4 regions of the Candidatus Clostridium eludens genome follow, and region 2 is predicted to be linked to each of the others. Evidence: riboswitches for the same ligand, from Rfam matches in the RefSeq annotation. Region 2 holds a riboswitch; each other region holds the start of a gene.
The links. Region 2 has a riboswitch for S-adenosylmethionine ahead of thiS (sulfur carrier protein ThiS). Riboswitches for the same ligand answer to the same signal wherever they lie in the genome.
Positions count from the first base shown of each region.

Region 1: it holds a riboswitch for S-adenosylmethionine, as region 2 does, so the genes downstream of both, ACJDU8_RS12585 (O-acetylhomoserine aminocarboxypropyltransferase/cysteine synthase family protein) here and thiS (sulfur carrier protein ThiS) in region 2, are expected to answer to the same signal.
Region 3: it holds a riboswitch for S-adenosylmethionine, as region 2 does, so the genes downstream of both, ACJDU8_RS20285 (MetQ/NlpA family ABC transporter substrate-binding protein) here and thiS (sulfur carrier protein ThiS) in region 2, are expected to answer to the same signal.
Region 4: it holds a riboswitch for S-adenosylmethionine, as region 2 does, so the genes downstream of both, ACJDU8_RS14230 (methionine ABC transporter ATP-binding protein) here and thiS (sulfur carrier protein ThiS) in region 2, are expected to answer to the same signal.

Region 1 covers NZ_JBJHZX010000017.1:73,784-81,492, reverse strand. The annotation lists gene wsfD (glycan biosynthesis hexose transferase WsfD) at 1-836, shown strand, start outside; gene ACJDU8_RS12600 (ABC transporter ATP-binding protein) at 947-1,735, opposite strand; gene ACJDU8_RS12595 (ABC transporter permease) at 1,732-2,784, opposite strand; gene ACJDU8_RS12590 (ABC transporter substrate-binding protein) at 2,808-3,812, opposite strand; partial or broken gene ACJDU8_RS12585 (O-acetylhomoserine aminocarboxypropyltransferase/cysteine synthase family protein) at 3,837-5,164, opposite strand; SAM riboswitch class I at 5,325-5,430, opposite strand; SAM riboswitch class I at 5,925-6,025, shown strand; gene ACJDU8_RS12580 (nitrogenase component 1) at 6,181-7,653, shown strand; gene ACJDU8_RS12575 (nitrogenase component 1) at 7,656-7,709, shown strand, end outside.
Region 2 covers NZ_JBJHZX010000007.1:131,594-139,302, reverse strand. The annotation lists gene ACJDU8_RS06875 (hypothetical protein) at 252-452, opposite strand; gene ACJDU8_RS06870 (O-acetylhomoserine aminocarboxypropyltransferase/cysteine synthase family protein) at 692-1,921, opposite strand; gene ACJDU8_RS06865 (sulfurtransferase TusA family protein) at 2,185-4,500, opposite strand; gene ACJDU8_RS06860 (M67 family metallopeptidase) at 4,528-4,947, opposite strand; gene ACJDU8_RS06855 (HesA/MoeB/ThiF family protein) at 4,952-5,782, opposite strand; gene thiS (sulfur carrier protein ThiS) at 5,769-5,987, opposite strand; SAM riboswitch class I at 6,139-6,242, opposite strand; gene ACJDU8_RS06845 (ROK family protein) at 6,598-7,614, shown strand.
Region 3 covers NZ_JBJHZX010000040.1:11,457-19,165, reverse strand. The annotation lists gene ACJDU8_RS20300 (3-deoxy-7-phosphoheptulonate synthase) at 1-452, shown strand, start outside; gene ACJDU8_RS20295 (MBL fold metallo-hydrolase) at 666-3,152, shown strand; gene ACJDU8_RS20290 (D-alanine--D-alanine ligase) at 3,222-4,112, opposite strand; SAM riboswitch class I at 4,349-4,454, shown strand; gene ACJDU8_RS20285 (MetQ/NlpA family ABC transporter substrate-binding protein) at 4,533-5,348, shown strand; gene ACJDU8_RS20280 (aminotransferase-like domain-containing protein) at 5,480-6,931, shown strand; gene ACJDU8_RS20275 (NUDIX domain-containing protein) at 6,928-7,482, shown strand; gene cbiB (adenosylcobinamide-phosphate synthase CbiB) at 7,623-7,709, shown strand, end outside.
Region 4 covers NZ_JBJHZX010000020.1:87,718-95,426, reverse strand. The annotation lists gene ACJDU8_RS14240 (MetQ/NlpA family ABC transporter substrate-binding protein) at 1-384, opposite strand, end outside; gene ACJDU8_RS14235 (methionine ABC transporter permease) at 410-1,078, opposite strand; gene ACJDU8_RS14230 (methionine ABC transporter ATP-binding protein) at 1,075-1,854, opposite strand; SAM riboswitch class I at 2,033-2,136, opposite strand; gene ACJDU8_RS14225 (acetate uptake transporter) at 2,470-3,087, shown strand; gene ACJDU8_RS14220 (DUF4317 family protein) at 3,149-4,306, opposite strand; gene ACJDU8_RS14215 (GAF domain-containing protein) at 4,322-4,831, opposite strand; gene ACJDU8_RS14210 (RNA-guided endonuclease InsQ/TnpB family protein) at 4,996-6,225, opposite strand; partial or broken gene ACJDU8_RS14205 (MerR family transcriptional regulator) at 6,281-6,358, opposite strand; gene ACJDU8_RS14200 (FxLYD domain-containing protein) at 6,800-7,709, shown strand, end outside.

The DNA.
Region 1 (7,709 bases), on a different contig from region 2:
CACAGGAGATTCCATTATTTATTTTTATGTTTATAGTTTATATAGGATTATTCATTTGTTATAAAGAGAAGACCTATAGAAAGTGTATTATAATATCTTCACTACTTGTATTTATACTTTGCAGTGCTGCCTATATTTCATTGACAGACAGAATGAATCAAAATAATATGTATCAGGCAGTTTTTTTAGGTATTTTAACAGATTCCCAAAATCCAGAAAAGGATTTACAGGAGCTTGGATTAAATAAGAAGTTTGTGGTCTTTAATGGAAAATCTTTTTATAATAGACATTCTAAAAATGATCCGCTGGGAGAAGAAATGTTAAGGGAATTCTATCCTAATATTTCACCTGTAAAGATATTGGGTTTTTATTTAAAGCATCCCCTCAGGCTTTGGAAAAGAATTGTTGATTCAGCAAATAATGCTTATGACTTTTCGGAACTAGGAAGATGGAACTTCATTAAGGGACAATATAGTTCACATAAATTAGCAAATACATTCAGGACAAATCTTATAAATGAATATCCCGGATTACACCGTAATATTTATATTTTTATTTTATTTTCAATTAGTTATTTTTGTATAATAATCATTTGTTTTATGAGAAATAAGGATAAAATTTTACGACTCTTTATGTTACTATTATTATTTATACTGTTATCAGGAGCCTCACAGCTTATTTTACCGGTTATAGGTTCTGGTTATGGCGATTTCGGTAAACATTTGTTTCTATTAAATTTATGTTATGATGTTATGGTTGTAGTGGCTATTCTGTGGTGTTTACATATTATATCAAAGTTTATAATTTTAAAAAAAGATACTTCTAAAAATTATTAAAAAGGGTAGTTTTTAAAAAGAGCAAAAATTCCTTTATTAAAATAGGTATTTTTGCTCTTTTGGGGAAAATTAAAACTAAACTTAGTGTATTTGAGCTAAGTTGGTGTATTTTAGTGTGATGTAGCTATGTGAAGTTTATCTAATATTTCTTTTCTAAGTTTAATAAACTCCAAGCTGTTTCTATTTCTTGGCCTTTTAATTTTTACTTCTACAATTTCTTCTATTTTTCCAGGACGCGGAGTCATAATTACTATTCTATTGCTTAGGTATATAGCCTCATCTACATCGTGTGTAACCAGTAAAATAGTAGTTCCCCTCCTTTGCCATAATTCAATTAATTTATCCTGTAAGTCCATTCTTGTAAAGGCATCTAATGCCCCCAGGGGCTCATCCAGCAGTAATACCTTAGGCTCATTAATAAGTGCACGTGCAAGAGAAGCTCTCTGGGCCATACCGCCAGAAACTTGATGAGGATATGAATTTTCAAATCCGTCAAGTCCAGTAAGGTTTATATATTCTTTAATTTCATTTTTACGTTCCTTATAAATTTTTCTGGCCTTCAGTCCTGAGGCAATATTATTCTCAATAGTTTCCCAAGGAAAAAGATTTGCCTGTTGGAATACATAGCATCTTTCAAAATTAGTATTTTCTATTTTTTTATCATTTAAAAATAATTCTCCAGATTGGGGTTTATCAAGCCCTGCTATAAGTCTCAGAAGAGTCGTTTTTCCGCACCCGGAGGGGCCTATAAATGAGATAAACTTTCCAGCTTTAATACTGAGAGATATATTTCTTAAAGCTTCAACTAGATTTTTGTTTGCATCTATATAAATTCTGGTTACATTATTTATTTCAATAGAAGCATTATTTTGGGCTTGGATATTTTCAACTGGTATCATTTTAATAGCCCCCTTTGCCATATAAGTATCCTATCTCTGATTTTAAATATAATTGCGAGCACAATGGAAAAAACTACTGCCATTACAACTATGGCTGCATAAACTTTTGCATAATTTGACCACCCTTTGGCCCAATTTATATACCATCCTAAGCCTGCTTTTGCACCTACCATTTCAGAAACTACAAGTGTAGTAAAGGAGAGTCCTGTAGCAGTATAAATGCCTGTAAATATGGATGGCATGGCACCTGGTATGGCTATTTTAAATATTAAAAACTTCTCATCTGCTCCTAAAGTTTTAGCTGCTTCAAAATAAGACTTTGGTATATTTTCTACGCCCCCACAAGCCATAAAAGCTACAGGGAACCATACACAAAGCACAATCAAAAATACTTCTGACCATAGTGTAGATGGAAATATTATCATTACCACTGGTATCCATGCAACTGCAGGAACTACTCCTATAATTTTAAGTACAGGGAAAAACCAGTAATACCACTGCCTAAACCATCCCATTAGAATTCCTGTTACCAATCCTAGAATTGTGCCTATTATAAATCCTAGAATTAAAAGTCTTATGGAATAGGCCGTACTTATTAAAAGTGTAATTCGATCATCAACAAGTACCTGAACTATCTGGTCTGGACCCGGAAAAAATGGAAGCGGTAAAATATTGGTTTTAGTAGATAACATATCCCATACTGAAAATCCAATTCCTATGGTAAAATAAAATTGAGATTTGTGATTAATTTTTGCTTTTAGTTTTTCATTAAAAAATGAAATAATATAGCGTATTCCTAAAAATAGTATAAATAGTATCAGCATTATTCTATAAGGAATAACATTAACAACTTGAACTGTAGGTATAGAAAAACTCACGATTAAAGCTATAATGAAAGCTATAATCTGCAGAATTTGCCATGTATTTGATTTGGGTTTCCAATTTATTGTGTCAGGTACTTTAATTGGAACTACATTATCAGTGTTGATTGATGAAGCTTCTGATTTAAGCATAGTTTTTGAATCTACAGATTCACTTAAAATACTCATTTTAAGCCTCCCTACATTAATTTTTATTTGGCTGATACATCATAGTATACATCATCAGCAAATTTATCAGGATCTGTATCCTTTTTTAAGAATCCAGTTTTATTTAATTGCTTCACGAAATATTTAACATCATCTTTGGCAGCATCCGTAGTATATTCGAAATCATAGTTCTTGATAAGCTGAGTGACTAATTTTACATCAGTAGTTGATACGTATTTCTTATCCACTTCAATTTTAGCAGCTTCTTCAGGATTTTTTGCAATCCAATCATCTGCTGCTTTATAGGCTCTCACAAGAGCAGCAATTTTCTCTGGGTTATCTTTAATTTCTTTATTAGAAGCATATAAGAAACAACATGATTTTCCTTTGAATAATGGATCTTCTGCAATATCCGTTATTACTCGGTAGTTGCTATCTCGTTCAGCTAGTGTAGCAAATGGATCCCATGCTGCAAAAGCATCAACGTCACCCTTATCTACAGCTTTTGTTAATTGGTCAAGTGGGTAAGGTACCCATTGGACATCTGAGGTTGGATTGATGCCTGCATTAGCCAGTACAACGCTAGTGATAGCCATAGGTGTTCCACCTATTTCATCTACACCTATTTTCTTTCCCTTTAAATCTTTTGCAGTTTTTATTGGTGAATTAGGAGGTACAACTAATTTAATACAACCTTTATGCAGTCCGCCTATAACTTTAATATCAAGACCCTGTTGAACCGAAGGGAAAAATTGAAAGTCACCATTGGTAACAGTAAATTTTCCACTTGCAAGTCCAGTTTTTTGTTCTTCAAAAGTTCCACTTACAAGAGTTACATCAAATCCTTCCTTAGCAAAAAATCCTTTTTCTTTGGCTATGTAAGCTGGAGCACCGCACACTCCACCTCCAAGAGCCTGGATTTCCAGCTTACCGTATTTATATTTTTCCGTTCCCGTAGAAGAAGAATTGCTTTTTTCCCCACATGAAGAAAAGGTGAATACTGTTATAAGCATAAATATAACTATTGATATCTTTTTGAATTTTTTCATAATGACTCCTTTACATTCTTATATCTATAATGCTTTTGGAAATTTTTTTATAAAAGTTTTTTCAAATGCCTGATCTAAATCATTGATTAGATCTTCTGGATCTTCAAGACCTATAGAAAGTCTTATTGTATTATAAGGTATGTCTGAAATTTCTTTTTCTTTAGGTGTAAGCTCGCCATGTGTAGTCTTAGGTGAATTTATAATTAAAGATCTGGCATCACCTATATTAGTATGGTAGCTGAAAAGTTTTATTGAGTCTAAGAATTCATCTATTTGACTATCTGTACCTCTAATACCAAATGAAAAGACCGATCCGGCACCTTTCGGTAAATATTTTTCTGAGAGTTTTTTATAAGTGCTGGTGACTAAAGAAGGATATTTTATCCACTCCACATTGTCATTTTCTTGGAGATAGGCTATTATTTTTTTAGTGTTTGATAACTGTTTTTCTATCCTTTCAGATAAGGTCTCAAGTCCTAAAAGTACAAGATATGCATCAAAGGGGCTTAAGGCTGCACCAAAATAATTTAAATAATTTAGTCTTATCCTTGAAATAAACGGAAATTCAGGAAATACCTCGATAAAATTTCTTGGAGTATTGCCGGTACCTCTTAAAGTATAATAAGGTTCCAAAAATTGAGGGAATTTTCCATTGCCCCAATTAAATTTTCCACTTTCAAGGATTAAACCTGCAATTACATTTCCATGTCCATTAAGTGCTTTAGTAGCTGAGTATATAACAATATCGGCACCGTATTTTATTGGATTTAGAAGATATGGAGTAGCCAGTGTGTTGTCAACAATCAGTGGTATATTATGATCATGAGCTACTTTTGCAATAGTTTCTATATCAGCTACAATGGCATTAGGGTTGCTGATACTTTCTACAAATATGGCTTTTGTATCTGGCTTTATCTGTTTTGAAAGTGCTTCAGCATTATTTATGTCATGAAATTTGTCTATTTTAATACCTAGCTTTGGATATATTTTTTTTAGTCCATCTAATGTTCCTCCATATAAATAAGGGGTGGTAAGTATTCTACCACCATCTTCTGCTACATTGAGGAGTGTATAGGTTATGGCGGCCATTCCTGAACTTAATGCAATAGCTGCCGCAGCACCATCTAAAGCAGCTAAGCGCTTTTCTAATATATCTATATAGTGGGATTACTCAATCTACTATATATGAATCCTAATTCGGTAAATGACAGTAATTTTTGTGCTCTATCGGTTCCACCCAAGTCGAAAGCTGCTGTCTCATATATAGGTACTGACACGGAATGATTGTGTTCTTCAGAATTATAACCTCCTCTTATTTTTATTGTGTCGAATTTTAAACCTTCATTTGACATCATAAGACCTCCTTAAATAATTATTTGTATAAAAATAAGAGGTTGCATCCTAAATAGGATCCAACCTCCAGTTTACTGGTCAGCTAATCTATTCATTATTTTTATAAATATAAAAAAGTTGTTTTATAAGAAAAACAACTTGAAAATTTAAAAATTATTTTTCTTATCTTTCAGGATTCACCTGCTGGAATTGGCACCGTTAAATAAAATAAATTTGGGTTGCCGGGTATCATAGGGCCAGTCCCCTCCACCTCTCTTGATAAGATTTTACTAAATTAATGTAATTATAATACCCAATTTAAGTTTTTGTCAATGGCTAATATTTTAAATATTAAAGACAGCTGCAGATTAAGGATGAGTGATAATTTAAATTTAAGTTAATATGATATCATATAAAATGGGTTATTATTAATTTAGAAAGTAGGTATTTGTAATGAAAAGCTATCTACCAACTATATTTTGTTCTTTGCTAGTGATTTTTTTAGTTATGTTTTTATTATATGGCACAATAAAACATTCTATTGTTAAAGTTATAAAACACTTAAAAAATAAGAACATATTATAGCTACAATTTGAGTATTATAGCTACAATTTGAGTATACATTCTACATTATAACAATATAACATATGCAGTTTTAGGTAGAGACATTTAAATTAGATATTAAAAAGATATTATTGCCTTTGAATCATTTGCATATTGTTGACAAAACAATATATGTATAATATAATAAGTGTTAATTTAGTCTTTAATAAAATAATATTCTTATCAAGAGTGGTTAAGGGACTGGCCCTATGATGCCCAGCAACCTGAATTTGTTTCATGGTGCTAATTCCAGCAGGATAAATCCTGAAAGATGAGAAGGTAAAAAGTAATCAAACTTCTTATGGTTTCTCTGTAGGAAGTTTTCGTTTTTAAATAATATTTAGTTGACCAGATAGACTGGAGACTATGTACCATGCCTCACTTGTTGAGGCTGTGCATAGTCTTTTTTGTTAAAATTCTATAGGAGGTAATAATGTTGAGTATTAATATAAAATTACAGTCACCAGAGGTTGAAATTAGAGAGTCAAGACTTGGCTCCATTACAGGATTTTATGGGGATGCATCTGAACTTTGTAGTATGGCAAAAGAAGGCAGACTTTGTGACAGAAAACATTTTTTCAGTCAATGTCTAGGCTGTAGTTCAGGTAATGCATTGTGTCAATTAGTTATGATACAAGATGCAGTTGTTATAAACCATGCTCCAGTGGGGTGTTCTGCTGATTTTTCGGATTTTAATTTTACAAATAGGGTGGGCCAGATAGAAAGAAATATTCCCCTTAGAAACGCTAGGATATTAAGTACCAATTTAACTGAAAATGACACTATATATGGAGGAGGAGAAAAATTAAAGGCTGCCATAAAAGAAGCGTATGACAGATTTAAGCCTAATGCAATTTTTATAACAACTTCCTGTGCCTCCGGCATTATAGGTGATGATGTAGATAGAGTAGCTGAGGAAGCTCAGGAACAATTTAAAATTCCTGTTGTGTATATTTCTTGTGAAGGTTTCAAATCTAAAATTTGGACGACAGGTTTTGATGCTGCATACCATGGAATAGTGAGAAAAATAGTAAAACCACCGGTTAGAAAGAGAGAAGATGTGGTAAATGTAATTAATTTTTGGGGAAGTGATATTTTTACTGAATTGTTCGGGAAAATAGGCTTAAAACCCAATTATATAGTTCCATTTTCTACAATTGCACAATTGGAGAAAATATCTGAAGCAGCAGCTACTGTACAGATTTGTCCTACACTTGGGACTTATCTAGCCGCATCACTTGAACAGGAATACGGGGTACCAGAAGTTAAGGCACCGCCTGCTTATGGAATAGAAGGAGCAGATAAATGGTTTAGAGAACTTGGAAGAATAACAAAAAGAGAGAAAGAGGTAGAGGATTTAATTAAATCAGAAAAAGATAGGATATATCCGGAACTTGAAAGGTTAAGGGAAAAATTAAGTGGAAAAAGAGCCTATATTACAGCTGGTGCAGCCCATGGACACAGTCTAATTTCTCTTTTAAGAGATCTTAAAATGGAGGTTATAGGCTCATCCATATTCCATCACGATCCTTGTTATGATAATAAACTTGAAAGTGGAAAAAGTTTAGATCATGCGGTTAAAACTTATGGTGATATAAAACACTTTAATATATGTAATAAACAGGCATATGAGTTGGTGAATTCTCTTAATAGGCTAAAACCAGATATATTTGTAGCACGGCATGGAGGTATGTCTATATGGGGTGCTAAACTGGGAATACCAACATTTTTAATGGGTGATGAACAATTTGCACTAGGTTATCAGGGACTGATTAATTATGGTAATAAAATTTTGGATGTACTTGAAACTCCAGAATTCGTTAAAAATATTGCTGCCCATTCTAAGCTTGTGTACACAGATTGGTGGCTTAATCAAAAACCTGACGCTTTTTTGGGGGGGAAATAACTATGGTTAAATTGATAGAAGGGCCTAGACATTATTGTACTCTTGGAGCCCAACAA
Region 2 (7,709 bases):
ATTAGGTTATTTTTTAATATAATGTTTTGTTACTTTAAAATACATAAGAATAGTAATTTGTTTAACTTGAGCATGTATTAGGAAGATTATTTAATTGTATTTAAATGTTTTGGGGGATAAATGAGAGATTTTTAAAGAAATATTTTAGAAGAATTATAATATGAAAAATAAGCACTGGTATAAACTAGTGCTTATCTTTTATACTATTCTAAACTAAGTAAATTTTATGGAGTGAGCAGTATTTTTTAGTATTAATACCAATCGTCGTAGCCGTCATATGGCAGTACTACTGGCAGAATGAATGCCATAGAGTAAGGCATGTGATGGATTCTACGTCTACGTCTGCGTCTACGCCTGCGTCTTCTAGGACCTTTAGGACCTTTAGGGTTTTTTCGCCTATATCCGGCATCAAAATCATCATCAAAGTCATCATCATCTGGAGCTAGGTCCATATATTCATCCTCCATTGATCGATCATAGGGCATTGAGTAGTATGGACAATATATAGGGGGGTCAAAGTCATAGGAATCTTCAAAATTTTCTTTACTAATGTTGTCATTAGAATCGCTAATGCTCATTAGGTACCTCCGTAAATTTATTTACAATGTATACTATGAATAAAATAGTATATTTGTGAATAAAAGTAAAGAAATATTTAAAAGAAAACACCAGTGTGAAAATAAAAGAAATTTCAAATATATTTTAAGGCATTTTCAATGTCTTCAACTATATCCTCAGAATCGTCTATTCCAACGGATAAACGGAGTAAATCATTATAAACTCCCATTTGTTCTTTTTCTTCTTGAGTGTTGTTAGCACATATAGTGGATGAAGGGTGAATTATTATGGACTTAGTATCACCTATATTTGTAAGATTTAAAATGAGATTTAAATTATTTACAAACTTAAAAGCCTTTTCTTTACTTTCAAGTCTAAAGGTCAAAATACCGCCGCTTCCATTTTTGTAGTATTTTTCAATTAAATTATAGTATCTGGAACTTTTTAGGCCAGGATAACTTACATCAACTACTTTATTATTTTGGCTTAAATACTCAGCAACAATTAAAGCATTTTTACAATGTTCTTTCATTCTAAGGGAAAGAGTTTCTATTCCTGTAAGATTTAAAAATGCATTAAAAGGGGAGAGGGCGGGACCTATGTCTCTTTCTATTGTCTCTTTTAGCTTAGCTGTAAATGCCATTTTTCCATATTTTTTAGTGTAATTTTTAAAGTTTTTGTAATTTGAAGCACTATATTTATCACTACCACCATCTACTATAATCCCTCCTATGGAATTAGAAGTACCATTTATATATTTAGATGTTGAATGTATTACAATATCAGCACCATACTCTAAAGGTTTTATAAGATAAGGGGTAGTCATAGTAGAATCTACAATTAGAATTATGTTATTTTCTTTGCAAACTCTTGATACGGTTTCTATATCTAGAACATCCAATTTAGGATTACCTATGGTTTCTGTGAAAACTAATTTGGTATCTTTATTTATAGCATCTTTTAAGGTTACTTCATTTATATTTTCTAAAAACTGTACTTTTATTCCTAACAACTTTAAGTTTCTTATTAATGTATAGGTACCTCCATAAAGACCAGTAGATGCAATTATTTCATCTCCAGGTTCTACTATGTTCATTATTGAAAGATAGATGGCACTCATACCGGATGCAGTAGATGTAGCAATTAATCCATTTTCTATGCTGGCAATCCTTCTTTCAAAAGAAGTAACTGTGGGATTTGATATTCTCGTATAAGAATAACCCATTTCTTTGCCTTTAAATATGTTCTCAAGCCTTTCTGCACTATTATGTGCATAAGCATTTGATAGATATACAGGAACATTTGTGGCTCCTGTTGTGTCTGTTTTTAAGTTTCCGTGTATAAGTTTAGTATTAAATTTCATAGTTTCACCTCAATTTATTACAACTGACATAATCAAGTGATTCTAAGATTCAGGTAGAGTTTTCCCATACTAAATGTTTTTCTCCATCTGAATCTTATTAACAGTATTCTTAGTGTCCTTAGCACTTAGAATACGCTATCCCTTAGGGGAAGAACTTATCCCAGGTACGCAGCAGTTCTTATCTCCCACTTTGAATGGGAGTGTTAGAAGTGGTAGCGTTCAGATAAAAACACAATTACGTCAGCTGATTGTGAACTTAGATATTATTTTTCTACAACTAAAAGGTTATAACCATCATAATTTGTATCTATGGAAATTATTTTGTGTCCTTCCTTCTTGATACTTTCTGGAACATTTTTTATTGGATCACCATCATCTATATAAAAGCCTCTTTTTTCACCTGGCTTAATTTTAGATAATTCAATTTTAACTTTTACAAAATTCATAGGGCATTTTACACCTCTAAAGTCTATGATCTCATAATTATCTTTTTCCTTAATTTGTTTCTTGTCATGAGATGTTGCATCTGTTTGTTCTTCTTTAGGAAGTGTTATTTCAAGTTTTCCATCTAAGGACTGATACAGTGCATCAACTTTCTTATATAAATATTCTATTTCAGAAAATTTATCAGATATATCTTCTAAATCACCAAGTTTATAATCTATCAGATTTTCAAATAGTTCCTTTACTGAAGATTTAACATAGCCTGTATCTATAAAGGCCTTCTGAAATTCTTTAAATATTTCCCTAGGCTTATTTGTGTCTATTCCCCTAAGTACCAGAAGTGTCCTGGCAGAGGATACTGCGGATGCATAAAGGTCTTCAATTTTTTTAGATTTTATATATTTATCCAGAGAAGATTTAGCATTTGATAAATCTAGTTTAATTACATCCATTACTCCGCTGCTGCATTCACCAGGTCCACGATCTTTTAGGGAAAATTTCTCACAAGCTCCGAAATCAAAGAAAATATCTGATTCATTAATGAATTTTTCAACATTTGTGTATTGACTTATCAGTTTTTTTATGTCAGAAGATTTGTAGGTTAAAAATTCGTAAAAATCCTCATAATTTGAAGCAATCTTTAATTTGGATAACTCATGGAGAAATGCAGGAACCTTTTTAGCTGGAATGTCTCCAAAGGCATCGCCCATCTTAGCACATCCCGAACCCACTTTTCCGCCTAGAGAAACGGAATACATAGGTATAAGTCCTCCTTCAGTTCTCCTGGCTCTTCCATGAAGTCCTATCTGTCCTTTTTCGTGTTGGGCACAAGAGTTAGGACATCCTGATATATATAATCTTGGAAGAGATGATTTTATTTCTGGAGAAGTATTTTTGAATTCTTCTTTTATGGCAGTTAAGAGATTTTGTGAAAGACAAAGTCCTAACTGGCAAGTGGAAGCTCCAACGCAGGTGAGGGAGTTATCTATATTATAAATGGAAGTAAAATCTTTAATTATATCCACTAACTTTTTAGCATCATCTTCTTTAAGATCTCTTATAAAAAACCCTTGAGTATTTGTTACTCTAATGGATGTTTTGTAATTCAAATTTTTTACAAATTTAAGCATACTGTCTAAATTATCTGTGCTTAAATGACCACTTTGTGGATGTATATAAACAGAATAATACCCTGACTGTTTTTGAGGAAACAATATATTTTCAAGTTCCTTAGACACACTCACCTCTTTTACTATATTAGCTGAGGTATTTAATAAAAACTCATTTTCGTCCACGTCTACATCTAGATTTACAGATGATTTTAATTTGGCTACTTCTTCGCTAAATAATTCAATGAATTTTTCCTGTCCCAGCCGTTTAACTATAAATCTTATTCTGGCTTTGCTTTTATTGGTTCTGTCTCCTTCCTTTTCAAAGAGATTTTTCATGGCTTGTATATAATAGAGAATATCTTTTGCTTCTATAAAATCCTTTAATTTTAAAGACACTGAGGGGCTTCCTCCAAATCCACCGCCTCCATATAGTTCAAATCCTTTTTTATTATTTAATATTTTAGCTATAAATCCAAGATCTGATACTGTAGCATTTGCGGTGTCTTCATTACTATTTGAGAAAGCTATTTTATATTTTCTAGGAAGATTCATTGTAGTTGGATCTTTTATTAAATAATTAGTAGCAGCCTTTACATAAGGAGTTACGTCAAATACATCATCTAATGAAACCCCGGAAAGAGGGGAACATGCTATATTTCTTACAGTATTTCCTCCAGTACCTTTTGTAATAATTCCTACTTCTATAAGGGATTTCATTATAGGGTATATATCTTCTAAATTGACACTTTGAAATTGAATATCCTGTCTTGAAGTAAATCTGATTTTACCTTGGGAATATTTTTTTCCCAGCTCACTTATATGCTTAAATTGATCTAAGTTTATAACACCACCGGGTATTCTGGTTCTTACCATATAAGTTTCCTTTGTTCTTTGCTCATATACCCCCATAGAAACTCTAAAAGCCTTGAATCTTAAAGGGTCTATTGTACCCGACTTATATTGTTCTGATTTATCCTTAATGTCTTCTATAGATTTATAGTTATCTTCATTTATAGCTATCATATAAATATCACTCCCACTAATTTACTTTTAAAAATGTGAAACAATTTTATATTGAAGTTTTTCCACATTTTTGTCTTTGTCTATTTTAAATAGATTAAATACATGCTCAGGTTTTTCAAGTGATAAAATTCCATATAATATTTCAGTATCGAAAGCAAGTCTTTTATCTTCTTCAGAAGGTCTGGAGGGGGAATAAGGATGTGAGTGATAATTCCCGACGATCTTAAGTCCCGCATTATTTATAGATTTTAAAGCATTGAACTGTTCTTTGGGATCCATGGAAAAATGTTCACTGCTTTTATCTGTATTTGTTAAAGGATATATTTTTTTTATAAATATATCCTCTTCGGATGTACTTCCTGCCAAGTATCCGCAGCATTCATTAGGAAATTCATTTTTTGCTTGTTCTACAACTTTTTCATATTCTAATTTATCTATATAAATCATATAATCACCCTTTTAGCTGACCTGTCTTTAAGTCACAGGCTGCTTGTTCATAATCTATAAGATTTTTTATGGTAGGATGTTGTCCACATACTCCACAGCTTTTATTTTTGCCTAGTTTTATTTTTCTAAATTCCATAGTAAGTGCATTATAAGTTAAAAGATATCCAGCCAGAGTATTTCCAAGATTAAGCAAATATTTAATTGCTTCCGTTGCTTGGAGAGTGCCTATTACACCCCCCATAACACCTAGCACACCTGCTTCTCTGCAGGTAGGTACTACTCCAGCAGGTGGCGGCGATTGAAAAATACATCTATAGCAAGGTGTACCATTGTTTGGTATGTATGTGGTGAGTTGTCCGTTAAATCTTATTATTCCTGCATGAGAAAAGGGTTTTTCTGCAAGAACACAAGCATCGTTTATTAAAAATTTAGCTGGAAAATTGTCGGTACCATCTATAATAAAATCGTAATTTTGATCTTTTATAATATCTAAGATATTATGAGAGTCTACCAATTCGTTATAAGTAATTACATTTACATCAGGATTTAGGCGGTTTACAGTCTCTTTACCTGATTGAACTTTAGGTTTTCCTACATCGTTGGTTTCATGTATTATCTGTCTTTGAAGATTGGAAAGATCTACGACATCTCCATCTACAAGACCTAGGGTTCCTATTCCTGCAGCTGCAAGATACATGGCCGCAGGTGCTCCAAGACCTCCAGTTCCAATTATAAGTATTTTGGAATTAAGAAGTTTTTCTTGACCTTCTACGCCAACCTCTGATAAGATTATGTGTCTTGAGTATCTTTCTATTTGTTCTTCACTGTAATTCAAAAGTTCCACCACCCATAAAATATAAGAAATCTATTTTGTCATTTTCTTTTAATACAGTACTTGAAAAGTTATCCCTGTCCACAAATTCATCATTCAATTGTACTGAAACCATATCTGGCATTTCCACATTTTCAATTTTTAAAATTTCTGTTACTGTTAATTCATCTTTTATTTCTTTAGGTTCTCCATTTATTTTTATATTCATGACGTCCTCCTCATTTATTTTTGATGTTAAATAGCATAAGAAAATTTATACCATTTAATGTTTTGACTATTTTGGTAAAAAGAAAACATAAACTTATAACTAAAATAAAAACCTTCTTGCCATGAGCTACAAGAAAGTCTTTCATTCAAGTTTCTCATCTGTCAAGCAAATACATGCCTGCTGGAATTAGCACCATTGAAATAATCAGGTTGCCGGGTATCACAGGGCCAGTCCCTCTACCTCTCTTGATAAGAATTTAATATTTAATTATTTAAATACTAACATACTTAAATTAATATTGTCAATAATATATATTTAGGGGGTTATAGTAAAAATTTATATTGAGAAATATCGTTTTTAAAATGAATAGGTTTCTATTCTGAAATATATCAAATTCTTGAAATTTTACACTATTAAGAGTGTTTTTCATTAAAAAAGTACTATACTATTGACATAGATCCATATTTCAGTTTATTATAATGATAAGTTTTTTTGTGCTTAATTTTTATAATTATATTTAAAATCCAATATTTTTAATAGTTTAGATATAATTTTGTAGGATGTTATTTTGTATGATAAAATAGTAAAAAGTATAAGATGTTAATAAGGTATGATTATTATGGTGGACAGTTATAAATTATTTAAAGATTTAAACTCTGATGAAAAAGATCTATTTAATTTAATTCAAAAAAATGGAGCTATGACTAAGAATGAAATTTTGCTTAGAACAGGAATGAAGTTGACTTCATTGAATCGAATGATGGCTCCTCTAGAAAAAAAACGTATGATAGTACAGAAATGTATAGGAGAATCTACAGGAGGTAGAAAACCTGTTCTATATGATATAAACATATGTAGATTTTATATCATAGGGATAGACATATCTAAAACTTATGTACAAGTTTCTATAGTGAATTTAAGGATGGAAATTTTTTATAAAAAAAGTTTTTATACTAATGCTCCTAATTCATATGATGAGGTTGTGGAAGAAGTTGTAAAAATTATAAGGAATGCTTATGTAGAGCTAAATTTGGAGTTTGTTGACCTTATTGGAGTGGGACTTGGAATTGAAACAGACATATGGAATGATATAGATATAGGTGAAATGATTGAAAAGAGATTAGAATGTAGTATAGTTAGTGAAAGTGGCGCAAATTCGGCTGCTATTGCAGAGTATTTGTATGGTACTGGAAAGCAATTCAAAAATTTAGCTTATTTTAATTGTGGATTGAGAGTAAGAGAAGGGACAATTTTACAAGGGAGAATTATAAGAACAGCAGATGATAATGAATATGCTTTTGAACATATGCTTATCAATACAAATCAAGATGTTGATTTTAATAAGGTGTGCTCTGCAGCCCAAAAGAATGATGAACTGTCTGAAAAGATAATTTTTGATGCTGCATATAAGTTTGGAAAAAGCATAGAACTTTATATCAACTTATTAGATTTGGATTGTATTATATTAAGTGGAGCTTTAATTAATTTTGATCTGTTTTATGAAACATGTGTAAAATGTGTTCCTAAAAAAGTCACATTTAAAAGAGAAGGGTATTTCAAAAAGGATGCAATTTCAATAGGAGCCGCGGCTGTACTTTTGGAAAAATGCATTGATAGTAAAATATGATGAAAATAAAAAATAAACTGATAAATAAAAATTTTATGTTGACAAGGTATTTTAAAAGTTATATTATGTATGTAAATTAAAAATGAATTAAATAA
Region 3 (7,709 bases), on a different contig from region 2:
ATTCCATTAAGGCAGCACAGTTGAATCATACTTTTATATATAATGGATGGGAGATTGAAACAAGCGGGAATGCTCTTGCACATGCTGTTTTAAGAGGAGCAGTGGATTCTTATGGAAGAAATATTCCAAATTATCATTATGAAAATTTGATTAATCTTTCTAAAGAATATGAAAAAAAGGGATTGTTAAACCCTTCAATTATTGTAGATACAAACCATGCAAATTCCACTAAACTTTATAAGGAACAACCAAGAATTGCCAGAGAGGTACTTATGAGTAGAAAATATGATGCTACACTTAAGAATATGATTAAGGGATTTATGATTGAAAGTTACCTCGAAGAAGGCAATCAACACGTGGATGAAGGTACTTATGGAAAATCCATTACAGATCCATGTCTGGGGTGGCAGGATACAGAAAAACTAATTTACTATATTGCTGAAAATGTATAAATATTTTAGCGGTATGTTGTAACTATTAATATGTTTGTATGTTCACCTGTTAAAAATTATATTTACTCTTACCAGTAATTTCAATTATTCATTTTGAATAATACAATTATATATGTTAAAATACTATATAAGACATCTTGGGATTGGTTATGCATTGATTAAGGCTCTTTAGAATATGACATATTTACTGGGAGAGGGAGGTGATGTCACAATATGAACATTTCATTTTTAGGGGGAGCCAGAGAAGTAGGTGGAAGTTGTATACTTGTGAGAATATGTAATAGAAATATACTTATGGATTGCGGCATAAGACAGAGTTCTTCTAAAGATGCCCTTCCGGATTTTAAATCAATTCAGGAGCAGGGAGGGATAGATGCTGTAATTATAAGTCATTCTCACATGGATCATATAGGATCCCTCCCTATAATAAGTAAAGAATATCCCACAGCCAGGATATATACTACTAGAATGACAAAGGACTTAATGAGGGTACTTCTATATGACAGTTTAAAGATCATGAATAATAGGGAAGGGGAAATTCCTTTATATGCAGAGGAAGATGTTAAAAATATGTTAAATAATATCTTCCCCATAAACTATATGGTGGAATTCCCTATTTTTGAAGATATAAAACTTACATTCTACACTGCAGGACATATAGCAGGAGCTGCGTGTATTTATATTACCACGCCTCAGGGTTCTCTGTTTTATTCTGGAGATTTTTCTGTATTTTCACAAAAAACTGTAGAAGGATTAAAAGTTCCAAGGTTAAGACCGGATGTAGCAATTTTTGAAGCCACCTATGGAGACAGATTGCACTCCAACAGAGAAGTAGAAGAGGAACGGCTTATAGATATAATAAATGAATGTAAACAAAAAGGTGGTAAAATGTTAATTCCGGCTTTTGCTCTGGGCAGGGCACAGGAGGTATTGCTTACCATAAAAAAGGCATTGAATAAAAATTTATTAAAAGATATTAAGGTGTATGTAGATGGAATGATACGGGATATAAATAGAACCTATAAGTTAAATCCTCTATATCTTAAAAATTCTCTAGGTAAAAAAATATTAAAGGGAATTGAACCATTTTATGATGATAACATAATTTCAATAGATAATAATAAACTTAGGGAAAAAATATTAGAAGATAGGGAACCTTTAATAATAGTTTCAAGTTCTGGCATGCTTACAGGTGGATACAGTCAGTACTATGCGGAAAAGATAGCCCCTATGGAAAATGGATATATAGTTATGACAGGATATCAGGATGAGGAATCTCCGGGAAGAAAGCTCTTGGATCTTTTGAAAGAAGAAAAGGATAAGAAATTATATATAAATGAAAAAACAGTTCCTGTAAATTGTACAGTAAAAAATGTGGGACTTTCAGCTCACAGTGATAAAAGTGAAATAAAATCACTTATAAGTTTTTTGAATCCTGGGAATATATTTATAGTTCATGGAAATGAAAGTGTAATAGAAAATTTTTGCAGGCAGCTTTCCTCAGAAGTAAGGGGAAAAGTTTATGCACCTAAATGCAGTGAAATCTATGAGATGAATATAAATAAGCCTAGGAAACAATGGAAAAAGTCTTTGGATAAAGTTATGAATTGTGATGAGGAACTAAATGAAAATAACATGAAAAAATTATGGAAATTTGTATCGGTTAACTATGGAGAAAAGCTCTTTACCACAGAAGAGATGAATTATATATGGAATGGAAACAATAAAGTGAAAAATACTTTAGAGAATTTTCAAAGAATTATAATGAATTCTCCTTATTTTGAAAGTGACAATAGAAGATTATTTTTGTTTAAGTGTAAAAGTGAGGATGTAATTCAAGAAAGCCTAAAGAGAAAAGAACTTAAACCAAATGAATTAAGAGAACTTACCAATAAATATTTTAGTTGCTTTAATCCTAAAAAAGCAAGTTTTATGTATGATGAAAAAAAAGTAATTCTAAATTTTGATTTTCCGGCTGTGGTACATGAAAATATACATAGTAAAATAGAACAGTTTGAAAAGCAAGTAGGCTGGAAAGTAGAGATAAGTAATACTGTAAATATAAATGCAGCCTCTGAAATTGTAAATAGAATTTTACAGGATGTTTCTATTAAAAAGATATCTTATAGGTTGGAGCAGAGGCAGGCAGTAGTAATAACAAATTCTATATATGTTGTAGGAGAAGATAAGCTAAAGGAATTTCAAAATATTACGGGATTAAATTTATTAATTGAATGTGCTGAAGCTGGAGTAAAAGGAAGTACAGAGCATATTTATATGAAAGCTTCTGGCAGATGTGAAGCTATGGAACAAAATAAGGCTTTAAATTTAATTGAAGAGTTTTTTAGTAAAGAGGAATTCAAACCCTACAGAAAAGGTATCAAATCATGTTCTGATGAAAAATATATAGAACTTTCGTTTATAAGTTCTGTAATTGGAGAAAAGTATAAAACACATATTCAGCATTTAGCTAATATTACAGGGTGGAATATTAGCGCATCAAGCAGTGCAAACCAAAATGAAATAATAAAAATAGCGGCAGATATTTGTAAAAGAGAGAATATAAAATTAAAGAAAAATCCATCCTTTAATAGCGTGAATTTAAGTTTAGAACTAAAATTAGAGAACGTAAATATAGAAAATTTAGATAATGTAAAAGCAGAATTTGAACATAAAACAGGATGTACATTAAAATGGTGATATTTTGGGTATATTCAAATAAATAACTAGCCAGCATGCTAGTTATTTATTTTCAGATACTCTTAAAATTTACAGAGAGCATTGAATTATTTTGTCTAATAATTCTGTAAAAGATATATTTACTGCATTAGCACTTTTAGGAAAGAGGCTATTTTTAGTGAGTCCTGGTAGAGTATTCAGTTCAAGCACATAGGGAATTTTATTTTCTAGTATCATATCTACTCTAACGTATCCTTTGCACTTGAAAAGATTCCAGCACTTTCTGGATATTTCTTCAATTTCATTTTGCAGTGGTTTCTCAAATTCTACTACTATTTCATCACAGCCCCCATCTGCATATTTCGAAGTATAATCAAAGAAGTTGCCTTTAGGTTTTATAGCAAGTATTGGAAGGGTAGTTCCATTTAATATGCAGCAGGTTATTTCATCACCTGCTATATATTTTTCAATCATAACTTCTGTATCATAATTCAAAGCAAGGCGAACGGCAGCTTCTACATCTTCACTTTTTGTTATTATAGTAGTGGCTACACTTGAGCCACCACAGTTGGGTTTTACTACTACAGGGTATCCCATTTCTTCTAAGTATTTATAGTTAATATCTTCTATGGATTTAGTACATATCCAGCTGGCAGTGTTTATATTCTCAGAGCACAGTAATTTTTTACTTATGTCTTTATCCATGCAAATACCGCTGGTTAGAGGGCTGCAGCCTGAATAGGGAATATCCATAGTTTCAAAAACAGATTGAATTATACCATCTTCACCAAATTTGCCATGAAGTGCAATAAATGCAAAATCTATATCCTTCACTTTCTCCATTACATCACTTTTTTTATCTATAACAATAGGTATAATATCATATTTGTTTTTATCCATATAGTTTATTATTGATTTTCCTGAATTTAGGGAAACTTCTCTTTCAGAAGATATACCTCCCATTATGATTCCTATTTTCATATTATTAATTCCTCCAATATCAACTTTATTTTCCTATTTTTTGATTTTGGTGTAAAACCTCTTTAATATAATAATATACATTTTAATTAAAATATTAAAGAACCACACTATCAATATTTCAATTTAATAGTGGTTTTTTAGAGGAATTAATATGAATTTATTATGTTTTTGAAATGGTATTGACATTATTAAATTGTATGCTATAATTTATTCTGTAAGTTATGAATTTAATATAAGCTTTATCAAGAGTGGTGGAGGGACTGGCCCTATGAAGCCCGGCAACCAGTATTATTTTATAATACATTGGTGCTAATTCCTACAGCGTAAGCTGAAAGATAGGGGATAGTTTGAGATTTTTAGCTCGAGGTTATCCTCGGGCTTTATTATTTTTAATCTAATATCATAAGGGAGGAATAAGAAATGAAAAGAATATTAACCGCTATTTTATCATTAATAGTTATTTTTGCACTAGTTGGGTGCGGCTCACAAAAAAGTGAAGGCAGCACAAGTAAAAATGAGGACAAAACTACAATAAAGATAGGGGCATCTCCTCAGCCTCACAAAGAAATATTGGAAAAGGTTAAGCCTATACTGAAAAAGGAAGGATATGACCTGCAAATAGTTGAATTCACAGATTATGTAACTCCAAATAAAGCCTTAGAGTCAGGAGAAATAGATGCAAACTTTTTTCAACACATACCATATTTAGAAGAGTTTAATCAAAAGAATAACACAGACTTGACTTATGTTGCTAAAGTGCATATTGAACCAATGGGGGTTTATTCAAATAAGATTAAGAGTTTAAGTGAGTTAAAAGATGGAGCACAAATAGCTGTACCAAATGATGCTACAAATGAAGCCAGGGCTTTAAAGTTGTTGGCTGCTAAAGGACTCATAAAGGTAAAAGATGGAGACACCATATCAAAACTGGATATAACTGAGAACAAGAAAAACTTAAATATACAAGAGGTTGATGCACCGCAGCTTCCAAGAATTTTATCAGATGTAGATGCAGCCGTTATAAATACAAATTATGCATTAGAGGCAAATTTAAATCCAACAAAAGATGCCATTGCTATAGAATCAAAAGATTCACCTTATGCCAATATAATTGCTGTTAGAAAAGAAGATAAAGATAAACCTTATATTAAAGCTTTAGCAAAAGCTGTGAATGATCCACAAATTAAACAATTTATAAACGAAAAGTATAAGGGAAGTATAGTTCCGGCATTTTAAAAAATAAATAATTTTAACACAAAACACCTCATAGAATAAAGAATAGTACCTTTTAAGTATTTAACTGGGTATTATTCTTTATTTATTTCTTCATTTAATTGTGTAAAAATATAGTTGAGGTGAAATTTATTATGTTCTCTAATATTAAAATAGATAAAGATAGGCTTGTATATGTACAGGTAAAGGATTATATTAAAGATATGATATTAAAGGGGCTGCTTAGAAGTGATGAAAAACTGCCATCCACCAGGGAAATGGCTTCTATGTTTAATGTAAGCAGAAATACAATAATATATGCCTATGAATTTTTACAGGATGAGGGATTCGTATATATAAAAAAGGGAAAAGGTACTTTTGTATCAAATATTAAAGTGGATTTTCAGGGAAAGTGGAGTGTAAACTGGGAGAATGAAATAAACAACTATGGAAAACTTTCAGAAAAATTAGATATAATTAAACATGAGGCGAAATGGCAGAAGGGAATGATATCTTTTAAAAGTATAGCTCCTGATGAAAATCTGTTTAATGTAGGTGAGTTTAAGAGGGCATTTTTAAACAGGATGTCTATTGAGGGAGAAAAAGTACTGAATTATGGATATGCCAAAGGATACAGGCCCCTTATTCAATATTTGCTTAAATATATGGAAAATAAGGGTGTGGATATACAGGAAAAGGACATACTTATAACAAATGGTTTTACAGAAGGCTTTGATTTGATATTGTCCTGTATTACAGAGAAGGGAGACAATATAATATGTGAGAATCCAACTCACAATACTGCAATTAAGATTATGAAGTTGCACGGGCTTAATATAACAGGTGTAGATATGGAGAAGGATGGAGTAAATTTAAGCATACTTGAAAAAGAATTACAAAAAAATAAATTCAAAATTTCATATTTTGTTCCTTCTTATCATAATCCCACAGGTATTGTTATGTCTCCAGAAAAAAGAGTTTGTGTATATAATATGCTTAAATCTTATAATGTACCTATAATTGAAGATGGTTTTAATGAGGAGCTTAGATATTTAGGAGCTCATGTATCACCTATTGCTGCCTTTAGTGGCTCTGGTAATAGTGTTATATATATAGGCAGCTTTTCAAAGATACTATTTCCTGGAATAAGAATAGGTTGGATATTAGGGGATAAGACGCTTATAGGATACTTGGAAAGTGTAAAAAGGGCCAGAAATATCCACACTTCTTCACTTGACCAGGCAGTTTTTTATGACTATCTAAATTGCGGCAATTTTGATAAATACATAAAAAAGGCTAGAAGAGTGTATAGGGAAAAGTATGAATTTGCACTAAAATGTGCAAGAAAGTATATAAAAAATAGAGAAATACTTGGGGAAGGGGGACTGCATATATTTGTAAAATTAAAAAATATAGATGCCAGAAAACTCTTAGATAAATGTTGTGAAAGAAGGATCATATTTACTCCAGGGGATGTATTTTACGTGGATGACAAAGGCTATGATACTTTGAGATTAGGGTTCTCAAGACTTAATAAAGAAGATATAAAAAGGGGTTTCATGATCATTGGAGAAGAAATTGAAAAATTAGGAGGATATGTAGAATGAAAAGAATATCAAAAGAATTACTATACGAAGGAAAATGGGTTAGGCTAGAAGAAGTAACTTATTCAGGGAAAAACAATGAAATACTGAAATGGGAGAGTATAGAAAGAACCAATACTACAAGTACGGTGATAATAATAAGTAAACTGGTACCATCTAACAGATATATATTTATAAAACAATATAGACCTGCCATTGACAAGTATGTTATTGGATTTCCGGCAGGACTTGTAGAAAATGAAGATTTATTTGAAAGTGCTCTCAGAGAATTAAAAGAAGAAACAGGATATAGGGGAAAAGTAAAATCTGTAGGACCTGAACTTTACTCAAATCCTGCTCTTGTAACAGATAGAGTTAGGGTGGTAAAGATAGAAATAGATGAAAATTTAGAAGAAAATAAAAATCCACAGCAGCAGCTGGAGGAGGCAGAGGATATACAGGTGTTTGCCTTACATAAAGAGGAAATAAGGGAATTTTTACTTAGAGAACAATCAAAAGGTACAGCTGTAGCAATAGCACCATGGTATGTGTTTTATGGATTATACGAGAGCTAAAGGGTGTATAAAGATTAGGAATTATATTTGTATGTTTATGAGAAATATGCTTAGGATATCTTATATATTTTTTCATATGCCTAAGTATAAGTTTATCTATATGTTTACAGTATAGATAACTGCTAAAAGGGGGATTAAGTTTGTTTACTTTATTTTTAATTATTAATTTTATAAATATTTTTGCGGCAGTTATAATAGATTGGATAATTGGAGATCCCCGTGGGTTT
Region 4 (7,709 bases), on a different contig from region 2:
TTTATCAGAATAAAAACCTATTGGCTCTACATGAACTTTTCCGGCCACTGCAAAATTATATCCTTTCTCCTTAGACACAGATTCCAGATAAGGTAAATGTTGGAAATAATTAGCATCTATTTGTTTTTCCTGTAAAGCTGGATTTAACTCATCTTCGCTATCTAAAACAACAACTTGTAAATCTATCCCCTCCTTTGCTAATTCAGGTTTTATATGATTTAATATTTCTGCATGAGGCACTGCTGCTGCTCCTATTTTCACAGTGACCTTGTTACTCTTGCCATTTCCACTACTAGTATTTTTTGAATCTCCTCCACTGCCACAACCTGACAATAGCCCTATGGCTAGTACTAACAATAAAGATACTATACTTTTTCTTTTCATATTAATTTATCCTCCTTAAAAATAATTAATCAAATTTATACCTTTTTTTATTCACATGCTTGGAAATACGGTCTCCTGAAAATTGTATGAACTGTACCAGACAAATTAATATCACCACTGTAGCTACCATAATATCTTTACGAAATCTCTGATAACCAAAACGTATTGCCAGACTTCCTAACCCTCCTGCTCCTATAACACCAGCTATGGCAGTAAATTCAATAATGGATATAATTGAAATTGTAACTCCCTTTACAAGAGAAGGAAGGGCCTCTGGTATTAAAATCCTTAATATAATCTGAAATGGTTTTGCGCCTACAGATAAGGCTGCTTCAATTTTCCCCCATTCTACTTGCTCCAATGATGTTTCAATAATTCTAGCTAAAAGAGGTGATATTCCTATAGATATAGGTACAATGGCTGCTTTCATGCCCAATGTAGTCCCTACAACTAATCTAGCTAATGGCAGTAGAACCACAATTAATATTACAGAGGGAAGGGATCTTACTGCATTTACTATAGTAGCCAATATCTTATTTAACTTTTCATGTTCTAAAATATGTCCTTTTTTAGTAACAACCAGAATAATTCCAAGCGGCAGTCCTATAAGTAAGGCTATACCACCAGCTATAATTACCATTTCTATGGTTTCCCATAATCCCTTCATAATCAAAGATTTAAAATCGTCAGTCATATTACCCCACCTCCAGTACATGCAGAATTCATACTGAGATTTCCCATTATTTTAACAAACTTTTTAGCAGTATTACTTTTAGGATTTAAAAATACTGAATTTGTACTTCCTGTTTCCACAATACTACCTTCTTCGATTACAGCCATATTATTACATATATATTTAATAACATCTAGCTCATGAGTTATAAGTAGGATAGTTAAATTAAGTTTCTTATTTATATCTTTTAAAAGTTCCAATATAGAATAAGTAGTTTGCGGATCCAATGCCGAAGTAGCTTCATCACTTAACAAAACATCTGGCTCATTGGCCAGAGCTCTTGCTATACCCACCCTTTGCTTTTGACCTCCACTTAATTGGGCAGGATAGGACTCTATTTTATCACTTAACTCTACCAAATCTAATATCTCATGTACTCTATCTTTTATTTTTCCTTTAGGATAGCCAGCTATCTTTAGAGGGAAAGCTACATTTTTATATACAGTCATTGAATGAAACAAGTTAAAATCTTGAAATATCATTCCAATTTTCTTTCTGGCTTCCCTAAGTTCATCTTTACCCATAGCTGTAATATCCTTATCTCCAATAAATACAGTACCAGAGGTAGGTTCTTCAAGTCTGTTCAAGCAGCGTATCATAGTAGACTTTCCAGCTCCGCTGAATCCTATAATACCAAAAATATCTCCTTTCTCAATTTTAAGATTTATATTTTTTAAAACTTCAACTTTACCATTAGGTGTATTAAATGTCTTATTTAAATCTCTTATGCTTATCATAATACCTACCTTTTTTACCCCCTTTCTTTAATACTTACTTAAATATACCAAAACAAAAAAGACTAGATCTTATATTTATAAGTTAAGATTTAGTCTCCAGTTTTTCTGGTCAACTTTTAAAGTTCAGTTAAATTATAAAAAACCCAAGGTAAATCCTTGAGTTTAAATTCCAATGATTTACTCATCTTCCAGCTACAAGCTGCAGGAATTAGCACCACTGCATTATAAAATGCTGGTTGCCGGGCTTCATAGGGCCTTTCCCTCCACCTCTCTTAATAAGTTCATTTAAATATTTAATATTGTATTAAATATTATATCAATAATACTTAATCATGTCAATATTTTTTATCGTATAAATCCAGAAATTTACATTTACAAAGTTCAATCTTCATTGTTAAATCTTAATTCTCAATTAGAAATAACCTATACCTACTACTAAACCATTTAGCGACTTAAAAATTCTATTGTTATAAAAAATTAAATAAATTCCATTCTCACCCGGGCAAAAAAAACTAAATTTATGAAATTTCAAAATTGACTTTACAAATGCATTTTTTTTTGATACATTATGTATGTGTAAGCGTTTTACAAATATAACTTATAAGGGGGACTATTATGAATTCAAATGAAACTCAACACATCAAAATTGCCAACTGCGATCCATCTGCATTAGGATTATTTGGACTTGCTGTGGTAACATTAATAGCTTCTGCAGAGAAGCTTGGCATCACCGAAGGGACTTCTCTTATAATTCCCTGGGCCATATTTTTAGGCGGTTTTGCCCAACTATTTGCTTGTATCAACGATTCTAAAAGACAAAACACTTTTGGAGCGACAGCATTTGGAGCTTTTGCATTATTCTGGTTCTCAGTAGGCATGACATGGATGATGGGCGCAGGTGTATTCGGAAAGGGTATTACAGTTGGAATGGATCATAAGCAGTTAGGATTTGCATTTATAGCATACTTGATATTTACTGTATTTATGACCATAGGAGCAGCTGAGACCAACAAGGTACTATTCTTAGTTTTCTTTCTTATAAACTTTTTGTTTATAGGATTAGCACTCACTTATTTTGGCATTTCACCAAAGTTTTCTATTAAACTAGCAGGAATAGCTGAATTATTAGCATCACTTATAGCTTTTTATGGTTCCGCTGCTGCTGTATTAAACCCTCACTTTGGAAGGGAATTTTTACCTACAGGAAAACCTTTTGGCATATTTAAAAAATAGGATTATAATTAAGTTTACATGAGGATGTATTTATTAAATACATCCTTATATTTATAAGATATTAGATATGTTTTTCTATTTGCTCTGTTTCCAAATCAAGTCCATCTAGGACCATATCCTCTTTAAGTTCTATCAATAGACACTTTTTACCCCATTTATTAACTACCTGCTTTACACTACTTAAATCTCTAGGGCTTATAGTTATATTAGTACTCTCATTTTCTATTTTTATAGATTTACTTTTAAAATCTGGTACTACATTTCTCACTTTAAATTCATAATCTCCTCCACATACTTCCTCAAAAGCACTTCTGACTATTTGAGTGTCCTCTACACCACTCTCTTCTAAAACCCTAGTTACTTCATTTATATCCAAAGTAGGTTCTTCTTCCTCTTCTTCAATTTTTTCATTTATTATCTCATATATATCCTGCATAATATGGGGTTTTATTTTACCTCCCAGTGCTGTACATAAAATCGCATTAAAACTCTCCTTTTCCTCTAGAGCTGTAGGCTTAATAGTACATTCCAATACTTTTTCTACAAAAGTATTGTTTATATTCTTTGATTTTGAAGAATAATATACTATTTTATTTACATCTACATACTGAGATGTAAAACTAGGAAACATGAAACCTTCTACGGGAGAATTTAAATTTATAATCATATCTACTGTAGAATTAGGTTTGAACCTCATTTCCGTATAGTCAAATTTTAATACTTTTTTAGGTATTTCAACTTTATTTATGCTGCATAATATAACCTCTATAGCTTGTACACAATCATCTAAGGATTCTTTTTTTGTCTTATTGGAACTATAGTATTCTGCCCTTGTAAAACTTATAACTATATCCGTATCATAAGTATAATTTTTAGAAATTTTATCTACTATTTTATCAGCAAATTCAGCTATACCATCCCCTCTACTTAAGGCTTCATATAATATATACTGGGTATCTTCCCCTGATTTTTTTTCACTTACATTTTTAAAATTTAATTCAAATATTTTGGAGTCTAAAGCTCCTGTAAGTATCTTTTTAAAATTATCTAGATAAAGTTCTCTTTTTTCCACTTCCATCATTTCAAAATATTCCAGCTCTCTGGTTATTATTTCTCCATTATCTTTTTTTAAATATATACTATAAATCTCCTTAATTGTAAGCATATAGCTTCCCAATTTAAATTCTTTCCTTATGTTTGATAAATCTTTTTTATTCATATCTATCTCCCCACTCTATTTAAATGAAACTACTTTTTCCCAATTTACATATTTATTTAAAATTTCAACACACTTTTTTAAATACTCTACTTCAACTTCTTTAAATCTATCTATTTCGGGACTATCCATATCCAGTACTCCGTATATCTTATTTTCTTTAACTATGGGAATTACAAGTTCTGAATTTGAGGCACAGTCGCAGGCTATGTGACCTTCAAATTTATGTACATCACCTACATTCAAGATCCTTTTCTCTTTTACTGAAGTGCCGCAAACCCCTCTTCCAATCTTAATTCTACTGCAAGCTGGCATTCCCTGAAAGGGTCCCACCACCAATTCATTATCTTTAATCAAGTAAAACCCACACCAATTCAATTTATCTACTAATGCTTTTATAAGAGCCACCGAATTACATAAATTAGAAATATCATCTAACTCATCTTTTACAAGAGATTCCAGCATAGTAAGCATATTATCATACTTTTCTTTTTCATTCATTTTATTAAAAATATTTATGTCAAACATATTTACCGTTACACAAAATCTACTAAAATCTAATGTTTAGAGATTTTTCCTTATTCAACACAGCCTGTTTTGTTATAAAAACTACTCCAGTTTGACATGTTGCTCCAAAGGCTTAAATTCCTGCGTAACGAACAGTACATATCAGCATTATTTTGTTAGTGATATTATGCTGATTTTTTATACCTTGAAAGATTTATTGACGCATTTTTATCCCTATCAATCTTATGGTTACATGATTGACAGATAAAAACCCTGTCTTTAAGTTTTAAATCTTTCTTAATTTCACCACAACATGAACAAGTCTTTGATGAAGGATAAAACCTATCTGCTTTTACAAACTCAATGCTATTAAATTCACATTTGTACTTTAAAATGTTTATGAATTTATGAAAACATTGTTCTTGTATTGCTTTGGATAAGTGACGATTTTTCATCATACCTTTAACATTTAAATCTTCTACAACTATCCTTGATGGTTTGATTTTCACTATCTCGGTAGTTACTTGATGTATATGATTTAAACGAATATTTGAAAGCCTTCTTTGAATAAGTTTTATTTCTTTCTCCAATTTCTTAATGTTGTTTGTTTTAGCAAATTTATAACGGTTTTCACCTTCCTTTCCTATTTGAATTTTACTCTTTTCATACTTTCTTGAAACTTGTCTCTGCTTTCTTTTAAGTTTCTTTTTTAGCCTTTTAACTTCTTTAGACTTATTAATATTTTTAAATGGTTTATCTATATTTGAAGCTATTGCTAAATCTTTTAATCCCAAATCCACACCTATTGATATATCTGTTTTTTCTGTTATTGGCCCTATTTCTTCTATGCCGACTGATATATACCAATACTTATTATCATTAGTTATTCTTGGACTAGTATATTTAACACCTGTAGGTATTCTACCTTTTTCGGCAACTTCAACCCAGCCAACTTTCTCTATTAAGACCTTATCTTCTTTAACCTTTAATTTATCTGTATCATTATAAAATGATATTTTTGATTTTTTTCTACTTTTAAGTCTTGGAAAATCTTCAAAGTCACTAAATGTTAATGGTTTACCATTTTTTATTGCTGATACTCTATACCTATATCCATGTTTCTTACTTTCATTATGAAATCTATCTATTGCCATACATACATCTTTAACAGCCTGTTTTGCAATATTATTTGACACATGGTAAAGCCAACTAAATTCTTCTGTCTGTTTTAATTTTGTAAGTTCTTTTCTCAAAACACCATTAGATATTTTATTTAATTTACCAGTTCTCTCAAAATGTTGAATTTGTTTATTTAATGCCCAATTAAATATATATCTGGCCGTCCCTGCTGACTTCCACATCTGTTTTTCCTGCTCTGCTGTTGGCAGTAATCGTACTTTAATCGCCTTTATCATCTTCCAACAACTCCTTAATCATCTTCTTTGTTTTAGATGTAGAATAAAAGTTCCTTTTTTTGTGCCAGGCTCTTAGTGTTTGGAGTGTTTTACCTATTAGTTCTGCAAATTCACCTATTGAATAATATTTCAAGTTAATCACTCCTTGAAATAAGAAAAACATGAAATTTAGTATTATTCAATATATTTTTATAGATTTGTATAGATTTATTTCAACTGTTATATACCTCCCTTTTTACCAAATGTCAACTAAATTCATTATTATATTTTAACACAATACTTACTTAATTATAATATTATACCTTTTATGCTTTAATTAAAATTTTTTAAATTATAATCCAGGCAGTAAACAAATATTTTATACGCATCTTATACATATATTTACATAATGTAATAATACTTGCTATAATAAAATTAATATAGTACAAGTATAAAATTTTTGGTACAATAAATATACAACGTAATAAATATTTAAGACACTTTAATCTTCAATATTTATCTAGATTTGATACTTCAGGATATAATAGTTGTACTGAGTATCAAAATTAATACAGTGCTAAGGAGAATACTAACTATGATATTTTGTTCTAAATGTGGAACTGAAGTTTCCAATGAAGCTGTATTTTGTCACAGTTGTGGATCTAAGCTGGAAAAAGACCTAGAAAAAGAAAATAACTTAAATGGCAGCACTATTAAAGTTCACAAAATTAGACAAGCTTTAAAACAAACAATAAAAAAAGATCAAATGAAAGCTTTATCCCCAGATAAATGTGCAAATAACCTAAAAGTTACTTGTTATAATAAAGAAAGTAAAACTGAAAATCATGCTAAACTTCCTTTTTACAAAAATCTGAATACAATTATTCCTCTTTTATCTATAATATTTGTGATATTTATAACCTCTGGTTACTACTTTTATGAAATAGCCCTTTCAAAAAACATAGAAAAGAAAAGGATAAGTGCTGAAAGTATGGCACTTCAAGGTAATATATCAAAAGCCTATGAAGAAATAAGTAAAGCTTTAAATTTACGACCTAATAATCAAACTTTAAAAGCTGATAAAGAATTTTTACAAGATGGACAAACAGTAAATTCACATATAAATGTTGTAGACAACTATATTAAAAAGAAAAATTACATACAGGCTTTCAATGAATTGGATGAAGCCAGCAATCTAATATATAATAAGCAAGGAGCTTTTTACTCTATGCTAAATAAAAACATAGAAGGCAAAAGAATGGCTGTAAATGTAATACAGATAAAAAGTGAAATGAATAACAAAAGTAGTATAGATGATTTATCTGAACTACTTACTAAAATATCCACTTACAATATAGAAGAAGCTAAGGAAACCGCAAAAGAATTGAGAAACAGAATAAGCAGTGTAGCCTATGATACTGCAAATGAATACCTAAAAAACAATAATTTTACTTCTGCTCTGGAGATCATAAATAAGGGAATTACCTACAATCCAAATGATGAGA